4 regions of the Mesorhizobium sp. M1334 genome follow, and region 1 is predicted to be linked to each of the others. Evidence: predicted binding sites of a transcription regulator. Region 1 holds the regulator's gene; each other region holds the start of a gene.
What was found. Region 1 encodes PhoB, which activates phosphate uptake and scavenging genes when phosphate is short. Its sites were predicted from a motif close to TGTCATNNANCTGTCAT; they were not measured.
Positions count from the first base shown of each region.

Region 1 (4,165 bases):
CGCCATGCTGTGGTCGCCGATCACGCCGCAGACCGACATCGCCTTTGCCGACCTGCTGGAAGACGAATTCGGCATCCCGGCCACGGTGGAGAACGACTGCAATATGATGGCGGTGGCTTTGCGCTGGCGCGATCCGGATCGCTATCGCGACGACTTCATCGCCATCCTGCTTTCGCATGGCATCGGTATGGGGCTTGTGCTGAAGGGCGAACTGTTCACCGGGACGCATTCCTCGGGCGGCGAATTTGGCCACATGATCCATCATCCGGGCGGCGCGCTCTGCCGGTGCGGGCGGCGCGGCTGCATCGAAGCCTATGCCGGCAACTATGCCATCTGGCGCAACGCCAGGCAGATGAGCGAAGACAGCGAACCGGTCGCCGACGTCAGCGACGCCGACATGCGCGCGCTGGCCGCCCGCGCGCGCGAGAAGGATGGGCCGGAACGCGAGGCCTACCGCAAGGCCGGCGAAGCGCTGGGTTTCGGTCTCGGCTCGCTGTTCGCGCTGATCGATCCGGCACCGGTCGCGATGGTCGGCGCCAGTGCCGCCGCCTTCGATCTGATCGAGCCGGCCTTGCGCAAGGCCATCGCCCAGACCGCCGGCGGCCAGCACTCGGGCTCGATCTCCTTCGATACCGAGCCGAACGAATTGCCGCTGATCCGCGAAGGCTGCGCGATGCGGGCGTTAAGCTTCGTCGACCAGGAGATTTTCGCGCCGGGCGCGCAAATGAGGCCCGGCGTCAGAAAGAACGTCGCCTGACCAGGCGGGTCAATCTTCCCGGATCGCGTAACCGGCACCGCGGATGGTGCGGATGACATCCGGCATGCGGCCGTTGTTGACGGCCTTGCGCAGCCGCCCGACATGCACGTCAACGGTGCGTTCGTCGATATAGATCGTCTCGCCCCAGACATTATCGAGCAACTGGCTACGCGAGAAGACGCGGCCCGGATGCCGCATCATGAACTCGAGCAACCGGAATTCGGTCGGCCCGAGCCGGATCTCGCTCTTCTTGCGATAAACCCGGTGCGATTCGCGATCGAGCACGATGTCGCCGACCTTCAGCACGCTGGACAGCACTTCCGGCTTGGCGCGGCGCAGCAGCGCCTTGACCCTGGCCATGAATTCCGGTGTCGAAAACGGTTTGACCAGATAGTCGTCGGCGCCGGTCGAAAGACCGCGCACCCGGTCGCTCTCCTCGCCGCGCGCGGTCAGCATAATGATCGGCAGCCGCTCGGTTTCGGGGCGCACCCGCAACCGGCGGCAGAGCTCGATGCCGGAAACCGCTGGTATCATCCAGTCGAGCACCAGAAGGTCGGGCACATTCTCCTGCAAACGGATCTCGGCTTCGTCGCCACGTGTCACCACCTCGACCTGGTAGCCTTCGGATTCGAGATTGTAGCGGAGCAGCACGCCCAACGGCTCCTCGTCCTCCACCACCATTATGCGTGGTGCGATCATCGGCTGGGCACCCCCATCATGTCACCGGTGCGGACATTGTCGTTTCGTCCTGCTTCGGACGATTGACCGGCAATTGCTCGCCGGTCAGCACATAATACGCATTTTCGGCGATGTTGGTGACATGGTCGCCGATCCGCTCGAGATTCTTGGCGCAGAACAGCAGATGCGTGCAAGCGGTGATGTTGCGCGGATCTTCCATCATGTAGGTCAACAGCTCGCGGAACACGGACGTGTATTTGACGTCGATACGCTCGTCGGCGGCACGCAGCTTGGCCAACGCGGCCGCATCGCCTGCAGCATATTCCTCGATGACGCCCTGCACCTGAATGAGCACCAGCTGCGCCATCGCATCGATGGAATGCGAAAGGTCGCGCGGCGTGACGCTGAGGCCGACCGCGCTCACACGCTTGGCGATGTTCTTGGCAAGGTCGCCGATGCGTTCGAGGTCGCCGGCCATGCGGATCGCTCCGACGACATGGCGCAGATCGTGAGCCATTGGCTGGCGCTTGGCGATCAGGGTGATGGCGCGGTCGTCCAGTTCGCGTTGACGCGCGTCCATGATGGCGTCGTCGGAGACGACGCGTTGCGCCAGCACGTTGTCGGAATTCAACAGGGCCTTGGTCGCCCCGCCGACCATCGAACCGGCGAGGTCGGCCATGTCGCGGATCAGCTTGCTGATCTGCTCGAGATCCTCGTCGAAAGAAGCGACTGTGTGTTCGCCCATGGTCCTGTCCTCATATGCATGATCGGAACGGCTCAGCCGAAGCGGCCGGTGATGTAGTCCTGCGTGCGCTTCTCGCGGGGCGACGTGAATATCTTCTCGGTCCGGTCGAACTCGACCAGTTCACCCAGATACATGAAGGCGGTCTGGCGCGACACGCGCGCCGCTTGCTGCATGTTGTGGGTGACGATGACGATCGTGTAGTCGGCTTGCAGCTCGTCGATCAGTTCCTCGATCTTGGCCGTCGACAGCGGGTCGAGGGCCGAAGCCGGTTCGTCGAGCAGAATGACTTCCGGCTTCACTGCCACGGTGCGGGCAATGCAGAGCCGCTGCTGCTGGCCGCCGGACAGGCTCAAGCCGCTGGCGTTTAGCTTGTCCTTGACCTCGCTCCACAGCGCGGCCCGCTTCAACGCTTGCTCGACGCGGCCGTCCATCTCGGACTTGCCGAGATTCTCGTAGAGCCTGACGCCGAAGGCGATGTTCTCATAGATCGACATCGGGAACGGCGTCGGCTTCTGGAATACCATGCCGATCTTTGTCCTGAGGAGGTTGAGATCCTGCGACCGGTCGAGAATGTTCTTGCCGTCAAGCAGCACCTGGCCCTCGGCGGTCTGTTTCGGGTAGAGCTCGTAGATGCGGTTGAAGACGCGCAGCAGCGTCGATTTCCCGCAACCCGAAGGGCCGATGAAGGCCGTGACGCTGCGCTCGGGCAGCGACAGGCTGATGTCCTTCAGCGCCTTGCTCTGGCCGTAGTAGAAGTTGAGGTTCTTGACCTCGATCTTCGTCTTCTCGGTGACCGTTTCGGTCATCGTCATGTCTGGGGACAACATCTGTGTCATCTGTCCTCTCTGCGTCCGGTAAGGCTGCGGGCGAGGATGCTCAAGCCCAGAACCGTCAGGGTGATTATGAGTGCGCCGGTCCACGCCAGTTGCTGCCATTCCTCGTAAGGGCTGAGAGCGAACTGGAAGATGGTCACCGGCAGGCTGGCCATCGGCGCGTTGATATTGCTGCTCCAGAACTGGTTGTTGAGCGCGGTGAAGAGCAGCGGCGCCGTCTCGCCGGAAATGCGTGCTATCGCCAGCAATATGCCGGTGACGATGCCGGACAATGCGGCGCGGTAGGCGACCGAACGGATCACCACCCAGCGTGGTGCGCCGATCGCGGCACCGGCTTCACGCAACGCGTTCGGCACCAGGTTGAGCATGTCTTCAGTGGTGCGCACGACCACCGGAATGACCAGGATGGCAAGCGCCACGGCGCCGGCAATGGCCGAGAAATGTCCCATTGGCCGCACCATCAATTCATAGACGAACAAGCCGATGATGATCGACGGCGCCGACAACAGGATGTCGTTGATGAAGCGGACGACGGTAGTGATGCGCGAAAAGCGTCCATACTCGGCCATGTAGGTTCCCGCCAGCACGCCGATCGGCGTGCCGACGACAACGGCGATGATCGTCATCAGCAGGCTGCCCGCGATGGCATTGAGCAGGCCGCCGGCCTCGCCCGGTGGTGGCGTCATCTCGGTGAAGACCGCGAACGAAAGCCCGGCTGTGCCCTTGTAGACCAACGCACCGAGGATGAGCGCCAGCCAGGCAAGCCCGATGCCGGCGGCGACGACGCAAAGCGCCATCATCACCGAATTCCTGGCTTTGCGGCGGCTGTGGAGCGATGAGGATGTCGACATCGGTCAGGCTCCCGTACGGGCGTCGATCCGCATCAGCATATAGCGGGCGGCGGCAAGGATCAGGAAGGTGATGACGAACAGGATCAGGCCGAGCGCGACCAGCGAGGAGGTGTAGAGGTCGCCGTCGGCCTCAGTAAATTCATTGGCGATGGTCGCCGAGATCGTCGTGCCCGGTGCGAACAGGGAGGCACTGATGCGATGCGCGTTGCCGATGACGAAAGTCACCGCCATGGTTTCGCCGAGTGCCCGGCCGAGGCCAAGCATGACGCCGCCCATGATGCCGATGCGGGTATAGGGAATG
Region 1 covers NZ_JAMYLM010000002.1:557,319-561,483, forward strand. Annotated here, with positions in the region: gene NKH17_RS06195 (ROK family protein) at 1-757, shown strand, start outside; gene phoB (phosphate regulon transcriptional regulator PhoB) at 767-1,456, opposite strand; gene phoU (phosphate signaling complex protein PhoU) at 1,473-2,180, opposite strand; gene pstB (phosphate ABC transporter ATP-binding protein PstB) at 2,213-3,016, opposite strand; gene pstA (phosphate ABC transporter permease PstA) at 3,013-3,864, opposite strand; gene pstC (phosphate ABC transporter permease subunit PstC) at 3,868-4,165, opposite strand, start outside.

Region 2 (4,165 bases), 220 kb from region 1:
TCGCCATCGGCATGTTCCACGGCTTCGGCATCGTCAAGATGGGCCTGCCGCCCTTCATCATCACCCTGGCGACGCTGACCTCGCTGCGCGGCATCGGTCTGTTGATGACCAACGGCAACTCGATCTCGATCAACAACGACGCCTTCCAGACGTTCTCGCGCAGTTCCTTCCTCGGCGTCCCCAATCTGTTCTGGATGGTGATCCTGGTCGGCATCCCGGCCTACATCTTCCTGCACCACAGCCGCTGGGGCCGCTATCTGTTCTCGGTCGGCTCCAACGCCGAGGCGTCGCGCCTGTCAGGCGTCAACGTCCAGCGCACCATCTACATGGCCTACACGCTGTCGGGGCTGTGTGCGGCATTCGTCGGCGTGCTGCTTGCCTCGCGCATCGGCATCGGCAATCCGACACAAGCCGAGGGCTGGGAATTGCAGGCGATCGCCTCCTCGGTGATCGGCGGCACCTCGCTGTTCGGCGCTGTCGGCTCAGTTCACGGGCCGCTGCTCGGCGCCTTCATCCTTGCCACCATCAACAACGGCGCCAATCTGCTCAACGTCAACGCCTTCTGGCAGCGCATCATCACCGGCGTGCTGATCATCGTCATCGTCTATTTCGACGGGCTGCGCCGCCGCGGCAAATAGACCGCCTCCCCACAACCGCCGGCCTCGCGACAGCAGAGCCGGCGGTGCCATGAACCGACTGGATTGAAGCATGAAAGCCGTCGTCTGCCGCTCGCCCGGCGAACTTGTCCTCGAAGATCGTCCGGCGCCTGGCGCGCCCCCGGCCGGCTGGGCGCTGGTCGCCGTCAGCCATGTCGGCATCTGCGGCACCGACTATCACATCTTCGAAGGCAAGCACCCGTTCCTCGCCTATCCCCGCATCATGGGCCACGAAGTTTCCGGCACCGTGATCGAGGTTGGGGAGGGCGTCGATCTGGCAATCGGCGAACCGGTGGTCGTCAATCCCTATCTCGCCTGCGGCAAATGCATCGCCTGCCGGCAAGGCAAGCCGAATTGCTGCGTTAAGATCGAGGTGCTCGGCGTCCACCGCGACGGCGCCATGTGCGAGCAAATTCTGGTGCCGGCGCAAAATCTCTATCCGGCAAACGGCTTGTCGCTGGCCGATGCTGCTGCCGTCGAATTCCTGGCGATCGGCGCGCATGCCGTGCGGCGCTCGCTGGCTGATCCAGGTGCGCGCACGCTGGTCATCGGCGCGGGCCCCATCGGGCTCGGCACGGCGCTGTTCGCCCGCATCGCCGGGCTCGACGTGACGCTGCTCGACATGAGTGCGGAGAGGCTGAGTTTCGCCGAAAGCGAACTCGGCTTCGCGACCCTCGACGGCTCGCAGGGCGCTGCTGCGGACCTGGTGCGGCAAGCAACCGACGGCGATGGCTTTGACATGGTTTTCGATGCCACCGGCAACACCCAGTCGGTGCAGTCGGCCTTCGCCCATGTCGCGCATGGCGGGGCGCTGGTCCTGGTCAGCGTCGTCAAGGACGACATCGCCTTTTCCGATCCCGAATTCCACAAGCGCGAGATGATGCTGATCGGCAGCCGCAACGCGCTGCGTGCCGATTTCGACCATGTCGCCGCCTCGATCCGCAACGGCGCGGTGCCGTTGGCAAAGCTCGTCACGCACCGCACGACGCTTGGCGAAACGCCGCACGATCTTGCCCGCTGGGCGCATGAGAAGTCCGGCCTGATCAAGGCGGTTATCCAGGTCGGATGATGCCAGGGCTGGCGCATCTCAGAGCGCCGATAGTTTGAGCTCGATCCGCTCGGCCGGGAAGCGCGACTCCGAAAACTGGATCGGCTGACCGTCGGGCGTGACGTTAACGGCGACCGTCACCAGCACGATGGCGCCGGGCTGCAGGTCGAGGTCCGCAAGGTCGGCGGCATCCGCATGGCGCGCCGACAGCACCGTCGATTGCCGCAGATAGTCGTCAATGCCGAAACGTGCCAGCGATGCGGTGATCGAACCGGTTTCCGCCATGGCAGCATCGATGCCGGCAAAGCGCCTGGCATCGAACCAGCCGGCAGCGCGGGACACCGGCATTCCATCGGCTTCGCCGCGCGTTTCCAGACGTATCACGTCGGCCCCCTTTGCAAGGCCTAAGCTCTCTGCCACACGACGGTTGGCAGGCTCGACCGATGATGCAAGCAAGGTGATATGCCGCTCGGACGCCTGTCCTTGCAATCCTTCGGAAAAGCGGGTGCGGGCGCCGATCGGATATGACAGCCGCCTGCGCGACAGCACGAAGGTGCCGCGCCCCTGCTCTGCCCTGAGCACACCCTCCTGCACCAGCGCTGCAATGGCGCTGCGGACGGTGTGGCGGTTGACGCCATAGCGCTCGGCAAGTGCCACCTCCGGCGGCAACGCCGCATTTTCGGGAAAATCGCCGACGGCAATCGAATGCAGGATCTGATTGGCGATCTGCCGCCACAGCGCGACACCGCTGCGCCGCTCGATGCTGTTGGCTTGTCCGATCATTTTCTGCCCCAACCTTTGCGCCCCCTCTTCTCGCCCTGTCATGCACCCGTCATAGACACGCATTAGATAATAGGTATAATTTGTATAATTGTCTATATCAATAGACAAGTGTCGATGCAAGGGAGTGTTAACCATGCGAGGACAGGAAGCGCGCGATCAGGCTGAGCGCAAGGCCGTTATGACAACGCTGGCGCAATCGACCGGCGACGATATCGTCCGTCTGTGGAACGAAGCCGGCCTGCCTTCTGAGGCGGAACTCCTGCGCGGCCCCGAAACCGGCCTGGTGACCGTGCGTGGCCGCATCGGTGGCGGCGGCGCGCCGTTCAACGTTGGCGAGGCGACGGTCACCCGCGCCACCGTCAGGCTCGCCTCCGGACAGGTCGGCCACTGCTATGCGCTCGGCCGCGACAAGCAGAAGGCAAGGCTGGCGGCAATCGCCGACGCGCTCTGGCAGGACCCGGCTCACCGCAACGAGGTCGAGGCCAGGCTCGTCGCGCCCTTGCGGGCGGCACTGGCCAAGGCCCGTGACCAGCGCCGCGCCGAGACGGCGGCGACCAAGGTCGATTTCTTCACCATGGTACGCGGAGAAGACTGATGGACATCGCAACCCAAGCGATCGAAGGCGGCTTTGCCGATCCGGTGTTCGACGCCCAGACGGTCTTCCGCGCAATGATGGACGCGATGGCGCGGCCGGGCACACTGCAGCCCCTGCCGGTCTTTACCCATCCACCGACGCCGCTGTCAGCCACCGCGGGCGCCATTGCGCTGGCGCTGTGCGATAACGACACGCCGCTCTGGCTCGACCCCGCCTTGCAGGCTTCAGCGACGGTGAAATCCTGGCTTGGCTTCCATACCGGCGCGCCGCTGGCCAACACATCGGCCGACGCGCATTTCGCGCTGATCGCCACCCCGGCCGAGATGATGGCGCTCGACGGGTTTTCGCAAGGCACCCAGGATTATCCCGATCGCTCCACGACGCTGATCCTCGAGGTCAGCGATCTTGTCTCCGGCGCTCCGCTGCTGCTCGAAGGCCCGGGCATCGAGAAGACGGCGACGATCGCGCCGGCGCAAATGCCGCGCCATTTCGTCGAGCAATGGAAGCAGAACAACCAGCGCTTTCCGCGTGGCGTCGACATCATCCTCGCCACGTCCGAAGCAATTGCCTGCCTGCCGCGCACGACGCGCATCAAGATGATGGAGGCATAGGATGTATGTCGCGGTAAAGGGTGGCGAAGCGGCCATTCGCAACGCCCACAAACTGCTCGCCGACCGCCGGCGCGGCGATCGTTCGGTGCCCGCACTTCGCCTCAACCAGATCGTCGAGCAGCTGGCGCTCGGCGTCGACCGGGTGATGAGTGAAGGTTCGCTCTACGACACGGAATTGGCGGCACTCGCCATCGTCCAGGCGCGCGGCGACATGATCGAGGCGATCTTCCTCATTCGCGCCTACCGCACCACGCTGCCGCGCTTCGGCTACACCAGGGCGGTCGACACCGGCACGATGCTGGTCGAGCGGCGCGTGTCGGCCACCTACAAGGACCTGCCCGGCGGCCAGTTGCTCGGCCCGACTTTCGACTACACCCACCGGCTGCTCGATCCCGAGCTTGCTGCAGGCGGCGAAGTCGCCGAGCCGGAGCAGCGTGCCGGCGAAGCGGAAGCCATGCCGCGCGTGTCGGCG
Region 2 covers NZ_JAMYLM010000002.1:341,578-345,742, forward strand. Annotated here, with positions in the region: gene NKH17_RS05055 (ABC transporter permease) at 1-638, shown strand, start outside; gene NKH17_RS05060 (zinc-binding alcohol dehydrogenase family protein) at 709-1,725, shown strand; gene phnF (phosphonate metabolism transcriptional regulator PhnF) at 1,744-2,487, opposite strand; gene phnG (phosphonate C-P lyase system protein PhnG) at 2,621-3,082, shown strand; gene phnH (phosphonate C-P lyase system protein PhnH) at 3,082-3,693, shown strand; gene NKH17_RS05080 (carbon-phosphorus lyase complex subunit) at 3,695-4,165, shown strand, end outside.
Region 2: the regulator PhoB is predicted to act here: its motif matches at 2,524-2,540, upstream of phnF (phosphonate metabolism transcriptional regulator PhnF).

Region 3 (4,165 bases), 210 kb from region 1:
CATTATAATAATGGCCGCGTCGCGCCCATTTCCATAATTGTACAAGTATCCCGGTATTGGATGGTTCAAGCTACCAACCCGATATACGGACATCAAAACCAGGGCCACTGTGAAACTTATCGCAGCGACTACCCCTGCAGCATACAGCCGCAACCACTGGCGCCAACGTAGCAATTAGGAAGCCTCTCTTTGATACGAGTTTGAATCTTTATTTCAATCTTGATGATGTGCAAACCCCGGCAGAATCGCTTGGCGAGTCCTGCCTTTGATATTCTACTTCTTGGCACGGTTTTGATGTCCCTGACACATCGTCGGGGCAGAACGCGGCCTTTCCTCTGGAGATCGCAATGCCTGTTTCAGTCAAACCTTCGCTCGCCGGATACTTTGCCGGCTCGAACCTGACCCCTCCGCTGCATCTCGGCAGGCGCTACGACACCTCTGGCAATTTCCTGACCGAGCCCGGCAACACGGTCGTCTGCCATCTCGTCGACGGCTCGCCGTCCGAGGCAGTGGTGGTCGAAGTGCGTGAGCGGATGCGCGCCATGCCCCATACCGACCGGCTGGCCTTCACGCCGGTCTCCAGCCTGCACATGACGCTGTTCCAGGGCATCATCGAATATCGGCGCCGGCTTCCCTGTTGGCCTGAGGATGCGCCCCTCGACACCAGCATCGACGACATGACCCGCCTCTATCAGGAACGCCTGAACGGCTTCGAAGGCCGCGGCGCCTTCAAGATCAGGGTTGTCGATGTCGTGCCGACGGGCTTGACCGTTGCCGGCGCAACCGATGAGGACGTGCGTATCCTGCGCGCATGGCGCGATGCCTTGTCGGCGCCCTTCGGATATCGGCATCCCGACCACGACAGCTACACGTTCCACATAACCTTCGCCTATCAGATCCGCCGTCTCGACGATGAAAGGATAACGCAATGGCAACAACTATTCGATGATTGCCTCTCGCTGCCGTCCGTCAGACTCCAGTGATCGAGCTGCTGCCTCCGGCATTTTGCAGCTTCAAGGACATGAAGCATTTCGAGGAGCTTCTTGTCCTGGGCTGATCCAAAGGCGCGCGGATGAATTCCCCGGGCGAGGCGTACCTGTGGGCAGTAACAAAACTGACATCGTTCCGACACCGCAGGTTCATGCGGCTGCGCTAGCGAGGGTTAACAGACCTTCAATTGCGATTGGACTGGAGCCTGCACCATGTCAGCTACGCTCGAAATCCGCGGCGTCACCCGCCGGTTCGGCAAGAACACCGCCGTCAGCAATGTCGACATCGCGATCCCGCACGGTCAGATGGTCGGCATCATCGGCCGTTCCGGCGCCGGCAAATCGACGCTTCTGCGCATGATCAACCGCCTCATCGATCCCAGCCAGGGATCCATCCTGTTCGACGGCGTCGAAGTCTCCGGGTTGCGCGGCTCGCCGCTCCGGCGATGGCAGCGCGACTGCGCCATGATCTTCCAGCAGTTCAATCTGGTGCCGCGCCTGGACGTGCTGACCAATGTGCTGCTCGGCCGGCTCAACCACCGCTCGACGCTGTCCAACCTGTTCGGCATGTTCTCGCGCAGTGAATGCGCCGAGGCTGTTGCGGCCCTTGAGCGTCTCGACATCGCCCGCACCGTACTGCAGCCCGCCGGCACGCTTTCCGGCGGCCAGCAGCAGCGCGTTGCGATTGCGCGTGCCATGATGCAGCAGCCGAAGGTGCTGTTGGCCGACGAGCCGATCGCCTCGCTCGATCCGCTCAACGCCAAGGTGGTGATGGATTCGCTGCAGGACATCAATTTGCGCGAAGGCATCACCGTCATCACAAATCTGCATACGCTTGATACGGCCCGCAACTATTGCAGCCGTATCATCGGCATGGCCGCCGGCAAGGTTGTCTTCGACGGCCCGCCCGAAGACCTCAACCGCGAGGCCGTGCGCATGGTCTACGGCGCCGACAGCAATGGCGGCGAAATCTCCGAGGCCATCACCTCGACCAGCGTCGCCATCAAACAGAAAATCGCTGCATCCGCCGGACCGCTCGAGCCCGTATTCCCTGGCTACTGAGAACGGCCTGATCGCCCGCCCGCGTCAAAGGCACTCGTCAAAAGTTCGAACGCTCCGGCGCGAAGCCGGAACCAACAGGAGAGAGATAATGTTCAGGAAGATGGTTTTTGGCGCGGTTTCATTGCTCGCCATCGCAACAAGTGCCGCTCACGCCCAGGATATCAAGGAATTCCGCATCGGCATCCTTGGTGGTGAAAATGAAGCGGACCGGCTGCGCAACTTTCAGTGCCTCGCCGATCACCTGAAGTCCGAATTCGGCTTCGAGAAGGTCTCGCTGTTCCCGGCCGCCGACTATGACGGCGTAATCCAGGGCCTGCTCGGCGGCACCCTCGATTTCGCCGAGCTTGGCGCGTCAGGCTATGCCAGCGTCTACCTCAAGGATCCGAACGCCGTGACCCCGATCCTCACCACCCAGCAGACCGACGGCGCGACCGGCTATTATTCGATCGGCCTGGCGCTGAAGTCGTCCGGCATCACCGACATCAAGTCGGCAAAGGGCAAGAAGCTCGGCTATGCCGACCCGGATTCGACCTCCGGCTATCTGATCCCGCTGACCCAGATTCCGAAGGACACCGGCGCCTCGAACGAAACCTTCTTCGCCTCGACCCAGTTCAATGGCGGCCACGAGAACAACCTCCTCGCCGTTCGCGACGGCAAGGTCGATGTTGCGGTTGACGACTCCTCGGGCATTGGCGACTTCAAGAATGGCTACACCTCCGGCACCTTCCACAAGGAAGTCGCCAAGGGCGCCGTCGACCCCAACGATTTCGTCGAAGTCTGGCGCTCCGGCCTGATCCCGAACGGCCCGCTGGTCGTGCGCACCGCGCTCGGTGGCGATATGAGCGCCAAGCTCGCCAACTTCTTCACCAGCCTGCCGGCCAAGGACAAGCCCTGCTTCGAGGCCATCGAAGGCGGCGATTTCACTGGCTACGTTCCTGTGAAGCCGGACTTCTACAGCGTCATCGTCGAAGCCCGCAAAGCCGCGATCGGCGGCTGAATGCAGTTGCAAAGGGCGGCCTTATCAGCGCCGCCCTTTTTGCATGCCCGATCATGACCATCTCAGCCACGATCCGTTCAGACGCGACCCGGCGGACAGCCGACTCCTGGCGACGGCAGACGTCCTTGCGCCGGTTCTACACGGCGCTCGGCATCGGTTTGCTGCTTATCGCCATGTGCACAGCCATGTGGTTTGCCGACGAGGCCAATGCCGGACATTTCTTCGATCGGCTGCCGCACATACTGGATTTCCTTAGCTGGCTTGTTCCCAAAGACTGGAACGACGTCTGGCGGGCGCTGTTCGACATCGCATCGCCGCACGACAAGGGCAGCCAGGAGTTCAACTTCCCGCTTGGCCGCGTTTATCTCTGGGGCGGTTTTTACCTACCCGAATATTTCGAGCTGATGCTCACCACGCTCAACGTGGCGCTGGTTTCCACTTTCATCGGCTTCGTCTTTGCGGTGCCGTTCTCGTTCATCGCCGCGCGCAATTTGACACCCAGTCCGGTGCTCAGGCTCGTCGTCAAGCGCTTCATGGAACTGCTTCGCGCCTTCCCCGAGATCGTCATTGCCGGCCTGTTCGCAGCCATCCTCTCGACTGGCCCGGTCGCGGCCATCATCGCCATCGGCCTGCATTCGATCGGCGCCCTCGGTAAGCTCTTTTACGAGATCAACGAAAACATCGACATGCGCGCCGAAGAAGGCCTGCGCGCGGTCGGCGCCAACTGGTTCGAGCGCGTGCGCTTCGCCGGCCTGCCGCAGGTGCTGCCCAATTTCATGTCCTATGCGCTGCTCAGGATCGAGATCAATGTCCGTATCTCGACCATCATCGGCGCGGTCGGCGGAGGCGGCATCGGCGAGGAGCTGAAGCTCTCCATCTCACGCGGCTTTGGCGCCAAGACGCTGGCACTGGTGCTGCTGTTGTTCACCACCATCTTCCTCGTCGACCAGTTCTCCGCCTGGCTTCGTCGCAAGCTCGTCGGCGAGCAGGCCTTCATGATGGGCGCCTGACCATGATCCCAAAAAGTGGATTCCGGTTTTTGGAAAAGATCTTGGCAAATCAACAAGAAGACTGCCCATGACCGCGATGACCGCCGATGAGATGCAGGCGATAGAGG
Region 3 covers NZ_JAMYLM010000002.1:349,595-353,759, forward strand. Annotated here, with positions in the region: partial or broken gene NKH17_RS05105 (DUF1868 domain-containing protein) at 348-1,057, shown strand; gene phnC (phosphonate ABC transporter ATP-binding protein) at 1,203-2,051, shown strand; gene phnD (phosphonate ABC transporter substrate-binding protein) at 2,140-3,048, shown strand; gene phnE (phosphonate ABC transporter, permease protein PhnE) at 3,102-4,058, shown strand; gene phnE (phosphonate ABC transporter, permease protein PhnE) at 4,126-4,165, shown strand, end outside.
Region 3: the regulator PhoB is predicted to act here: its motif matches at 1,105-1,121, upstream of phnC (phosphonate ABC transporter ATP-binding protein).

Region 4 (4,165 bases), on a different contig from region 1:
GCAGCCTGCCGTCCTCGCGCCGCACGACCAGCGACATCTTTGCGTGGGTCTTCAGTTCGAGAAAGCCGAAGACGACCTGGACGCCGGCGCGCTCGAGGTCGCGCGCCCAGCGGATGTTGGCCTCCTCGTCGAAGCGCGCCTTGAGCTCGACCAGCGCCGTCACCGACTTGCCGGCTTCCGCCGCATCGACCAAAGCCCGTACGATCGGGCTGTCGTTGGAGGTGCGGTAGAGCGTCTGCTTGATCGCCACCACTTCCGGGTCGGCCATTGCCTGGCGCAGAAACTGCACCACCACGTCGAAGGATTCGTAAGGGTGGTGGACGATGATGTCCTTCTCGCGGATCGCGGCAAAACAGTCGCCGCCATGCTCGCGGATGCGCTCGGGAAAGCGCGGATTGTAAGGCGTGAACTTCAGATCGTCGCGAGCAACGGCGACGATCTCCGAGATCTGGCTGAGCGCCAGCGGACCGGTGAGCACGCTGATCCGGCTGGCCGAGACGCCGAGCTCGCCGGCGACGAAATCGCGCAATTCGGCCGGCATCGACCTGTCGAACTCGATGCGGATGACCGAGCCGCGGCGTCGCCGCTTCAGCGCCGTCTCGAACAGCCGCACCAGATCCTCTGATTCTTCCTCGACCTCGATATCGCTGTCGCGGATGATGCGGAACGTGCCGGAGCCCTTGACCTCATAGCCGGGGAACAGCTTGCCGATATAGAGACTGACCGCCTCTTCGAGTGGAATGAAGCGGACATGATGCTTGCGATCCGGCAAACGGATGAAGCGCCTCAGCGCCACCGGCAGGCGCAGAAGCGCGCTCATTTCCTCGCCGTTTTTGCGATGGCGCAATTGCAGCGCCATCGAGAAACCGAGATTGGGAATGAATGGAAACGGATGCGCCGGGTCGATCGACAGCGGGGTCAGGACCGGAAATACCTGCTCCTGGAAATGGTCCTCGAGCCAGGTCTTCTCGTCCTTGGTCAGCGCATCGCGAGTGATGCTTTCGATGCCTTGTTTGTCGAGCAGCAGCATCAGCGCCGAAAGGCTGTTCTGCTGGTCCTCCTGCAGGCGCTCGACCTCGCGCAGCAATTGTTCGAGCTGCTGCTCGGGAGTGCGCCCATCCGGGCTCTTCAGCACGATGCCCTCGCGCACCTGGCCGGCAAGACCGGCGACGCGGACCATGAAGAACTCGTCGAGATTGGCGGCCGATATCGACAGAAAGCGCACGCGCTCGAGCAGCGGATGATTTGCGTTCAGCGATTCCTCGAGCACGCGCCGGTTGAATTGCAGCCAGGAAAACTCGCGATTGACGAAGCGGTCGGGATTGCCGCCTTCGCGGCTCGCGGCCTCGACACTGATGAATTCGTTCTGGACCGGCTTCAGTTCGTTCATGATTCCCGCTCTTCGCACACCGTTCGACGATCACAGCCTTAACCGGCTCAACTTATCCTCTGACAGGCTTTTGCGACAGTTTCATTTCATCGATCTTGCAAAGAGATGGGTTATGATCCAGATGCAATCGACAAGATCAGGAGACGACGATGGCAGGCGGTTCCATTCCCCATTTCCAGAACGATGCGGGCTATCCGGCAATCGACATCGGCGTCAAGGAATTCATGTGCACCGGGGCCAATCCGCCTTTCGACCACCCGCATGTATTTCTCGATATGGGCGACGACAATGAAAAAGTCTGCCCCTATTGCTCGACGCTCTATCGCTATTCGCCCAAGCTGAGGGCATTGGAAACGCAGCCGCCGGGCTGCCTCTATATCGACCAGGCCGCCTGATTCTTCCGCGACAAGCCTGATGCGACAAACGCAGTCCCGGCAGGTGGTCATCGCCGGGGCGGGCGTCGCCGGGCTGACCGCGGCACTGGCCTTCGCCGAGCGCGGCTATCGGATAAAACTGTTCGAACAGGCGCAGCATCTCGAGGCTGCCGGCGCCGGCATCCAGCTTTCACCCAACGCGACACGCATCCTTCGACAATTCGGCGTACTCGATCGGCTGTTGCCGACGGCGGTGCGGCCGGAGGCGGTCGTGCTGAAGGATGCCGTCACGCTGCGCGAGCTGGCGCGCGTACCGCTTGGCCATGTGGCTGAAACGCGCTGGGGAGCACCCTATCTCGTCGCCCACCGCGCCGACCTGCAGTCAGCGCTGATGGAGCGGATAGCCGAGCGGTCCGAGGTCAAGCTTGTCACCGGTGCCCGCGTCGGCGGCGTCGCAACCGGACCGAATGGCATCACCGCAACAGTCGTTGCCGGCACGACCATCGAAGCCGAAGCATCGTTGCTGGTCGGAGCCGATGGCGTCTGGTCGTCGGTGCGAGAAACGCTCGCCCGTGAGGGGGCCGATTTCCGGAGAAGCAGCTTCTCGGGCGAGCTGGCCTGGCGCGCAACGGTGGCCGCGGACAGCCTCGCCGGACAAGCCTTCAGGGTGATCGGTGCGCCGGATTGCGTTACCACATTCCTCTATCCAGGCTTCCATATGGTCGCCTATCCGGTCAGCCGTGGCGCGGTCTTCAACCTCGCGGCCTTCACCAAGGGCGAGCGCATCGCCGAGAGCTGGTCGGGACATGCCAACCCCGCCATCCTCGCCAGCGCCATGCGCGGTACCGCGCCGGCGCTGGTCCGTCTGGCGAGCGAGGCCGCGCCATGGACGGCATGGCCGATCCATACCGTCGAGCAGCGGCGGTGGACGACGCCGGAGGGCATAGCGCTGATTGGCGATGCGGCGCATGCGATGACGCCGTTTGCCGCACAGGGAGCGGCGATGGCGATCGAAGACGCGGTAACCCTTGCCGGTTTCGTTGCCAGCTCGCCTGCCGACCTCAGCAGCGCGCTTGTCGCCTGGGAACAGGCGCGGCGGCCGCGCGTATCCCAGGTCGCCCGCCGCGGCGCCCTCAACCGCCTCGCCTGGCATGCGGCCGGGCCGGTGGCGATGGCCCGCAACCTGTTCCTGGCGATGCGCTCACCCGAAAAACTCGCCGCTGATCTGGACTGGCTCTATGGCTGGCGGGCGGACGCTCGGCGGTCCTAAGTCATCGGAGCCTTGTCAATTGTAAAGCCGCATCGACAGGCTAAGCGAGGCCGGCAGCGGGTTCCACCAGCCGGTGCGCAGGCCGGCGGTGCGCAGTGCCGCCGCCGCCCAGGTGTTGCAGCCGACCAGCGCGTTGAAATGGCCATTGGCTTCGAAGAAACGATCGAAACGGGAGTAGGCCGCATCCTCGATCGGCATGGCCCCGTTCGGTCCCTGCTGAAAACTCGCTGCAATGAAATCGAGCAGCGCCGCAAAGCGTTCCTCACTTACGTCGAAGCCGGCGACGTCGGGATGCGGCTCGGCGATTTCGCCTGAAATGTCGACATGCATCACCGAGGCATCGACGGTCAGCGCCTTCATCACCGGCACTGCCTTCAGTTCCGACCAGGTCGGCGTCTCGAGATAGAAGGCGCGGCCGCCCCAGCCGAAGACGATGTAGCGGACCTCCGCCATGTCGGCCGGAATGCCGGCATCGACCAGGAAGTGGAAGCGCCGGCGCACATCGTCGTCGACCGGGATGGCGATGTCGGTGTGGATCGGATTTTTCAGCACCACGATGCGGTGGCTTGCGCCGATCGGATCGGCAGCGGCCGCCGGCCAGAGCGGGCGCGGCAGCAGGGTGCCCATCGCCACCGCAAGGACTGCTGCAACGACCAGCAGGCCGAGAAAACGAGCAAGCTTCTTCATGGGGAAGACATAGGCCAGGCAATGTTCAAGGTGAAGCCTCTCGAGAAATTGCACAGCTGACTTAGAGCTTGACGCGTATCCTCCCGGGGAGGATATCCAGAGGCATGTCAGATCACCTCCACGCTTCGCATCCTTCCATCATAAAGCGCCTGAAGCGCGCGCAAGGCCACCTTGCGGCGGTGCTGGCGATGATCGAGGCGCATCGCCCTTGCGTTGATCTGGCGCAGCAGCTTCATGCCGTCGAACGGGCCATCAGCAGCGCCAAGCGCGAGCTGATCAACGATCACATCGAGCATTGCCTGACGGACAGCGTCGAAACCGGCGGCAACTCGCTGGCGGAACTCAAGCAGCTGGCGAAATATCTGTGAATGCCATCGTAGCCCGCATTCTGGAATGGCTCGGGTTCGGCTCGCACGCCGCACATCATCACGGCGATCACGGTCC
Region 4 covers NZ_JAMYLM010000014.1:28,858-33,022, forward strand. Annotated here, with positions in the region: gene NKH17_RS21915 (RNA degradosome polyphosphate kinase) at 1-1,390, opposite strand, end outside; gene NKH17_RS21920 (zinc-finger domain-containing protein) at 1,540-1,785, shown strand; gene NKH17_RS21925 (FAD-dependent monooxygenase) at 1,805-3,034, shown strand; gene NKH17_RS21930 (TIGR02117 family protein) at 3,050-3,721, opposite strand; gene NKH17_RS21935 (metal-sensing transcriptional repressor) at 3,826-4,089, shown strand; partial or broken gene NKH17_RS21940 (cation diffusion facilitator family transporter) at 4,095-4,165, shown strand, end outside.
Region 4: the regulator PhoB is predicted to act here: its motif matches at 1,463-1,479, upstream of NKH17_RS21915 (RNA degradosome polyphosphate kinase).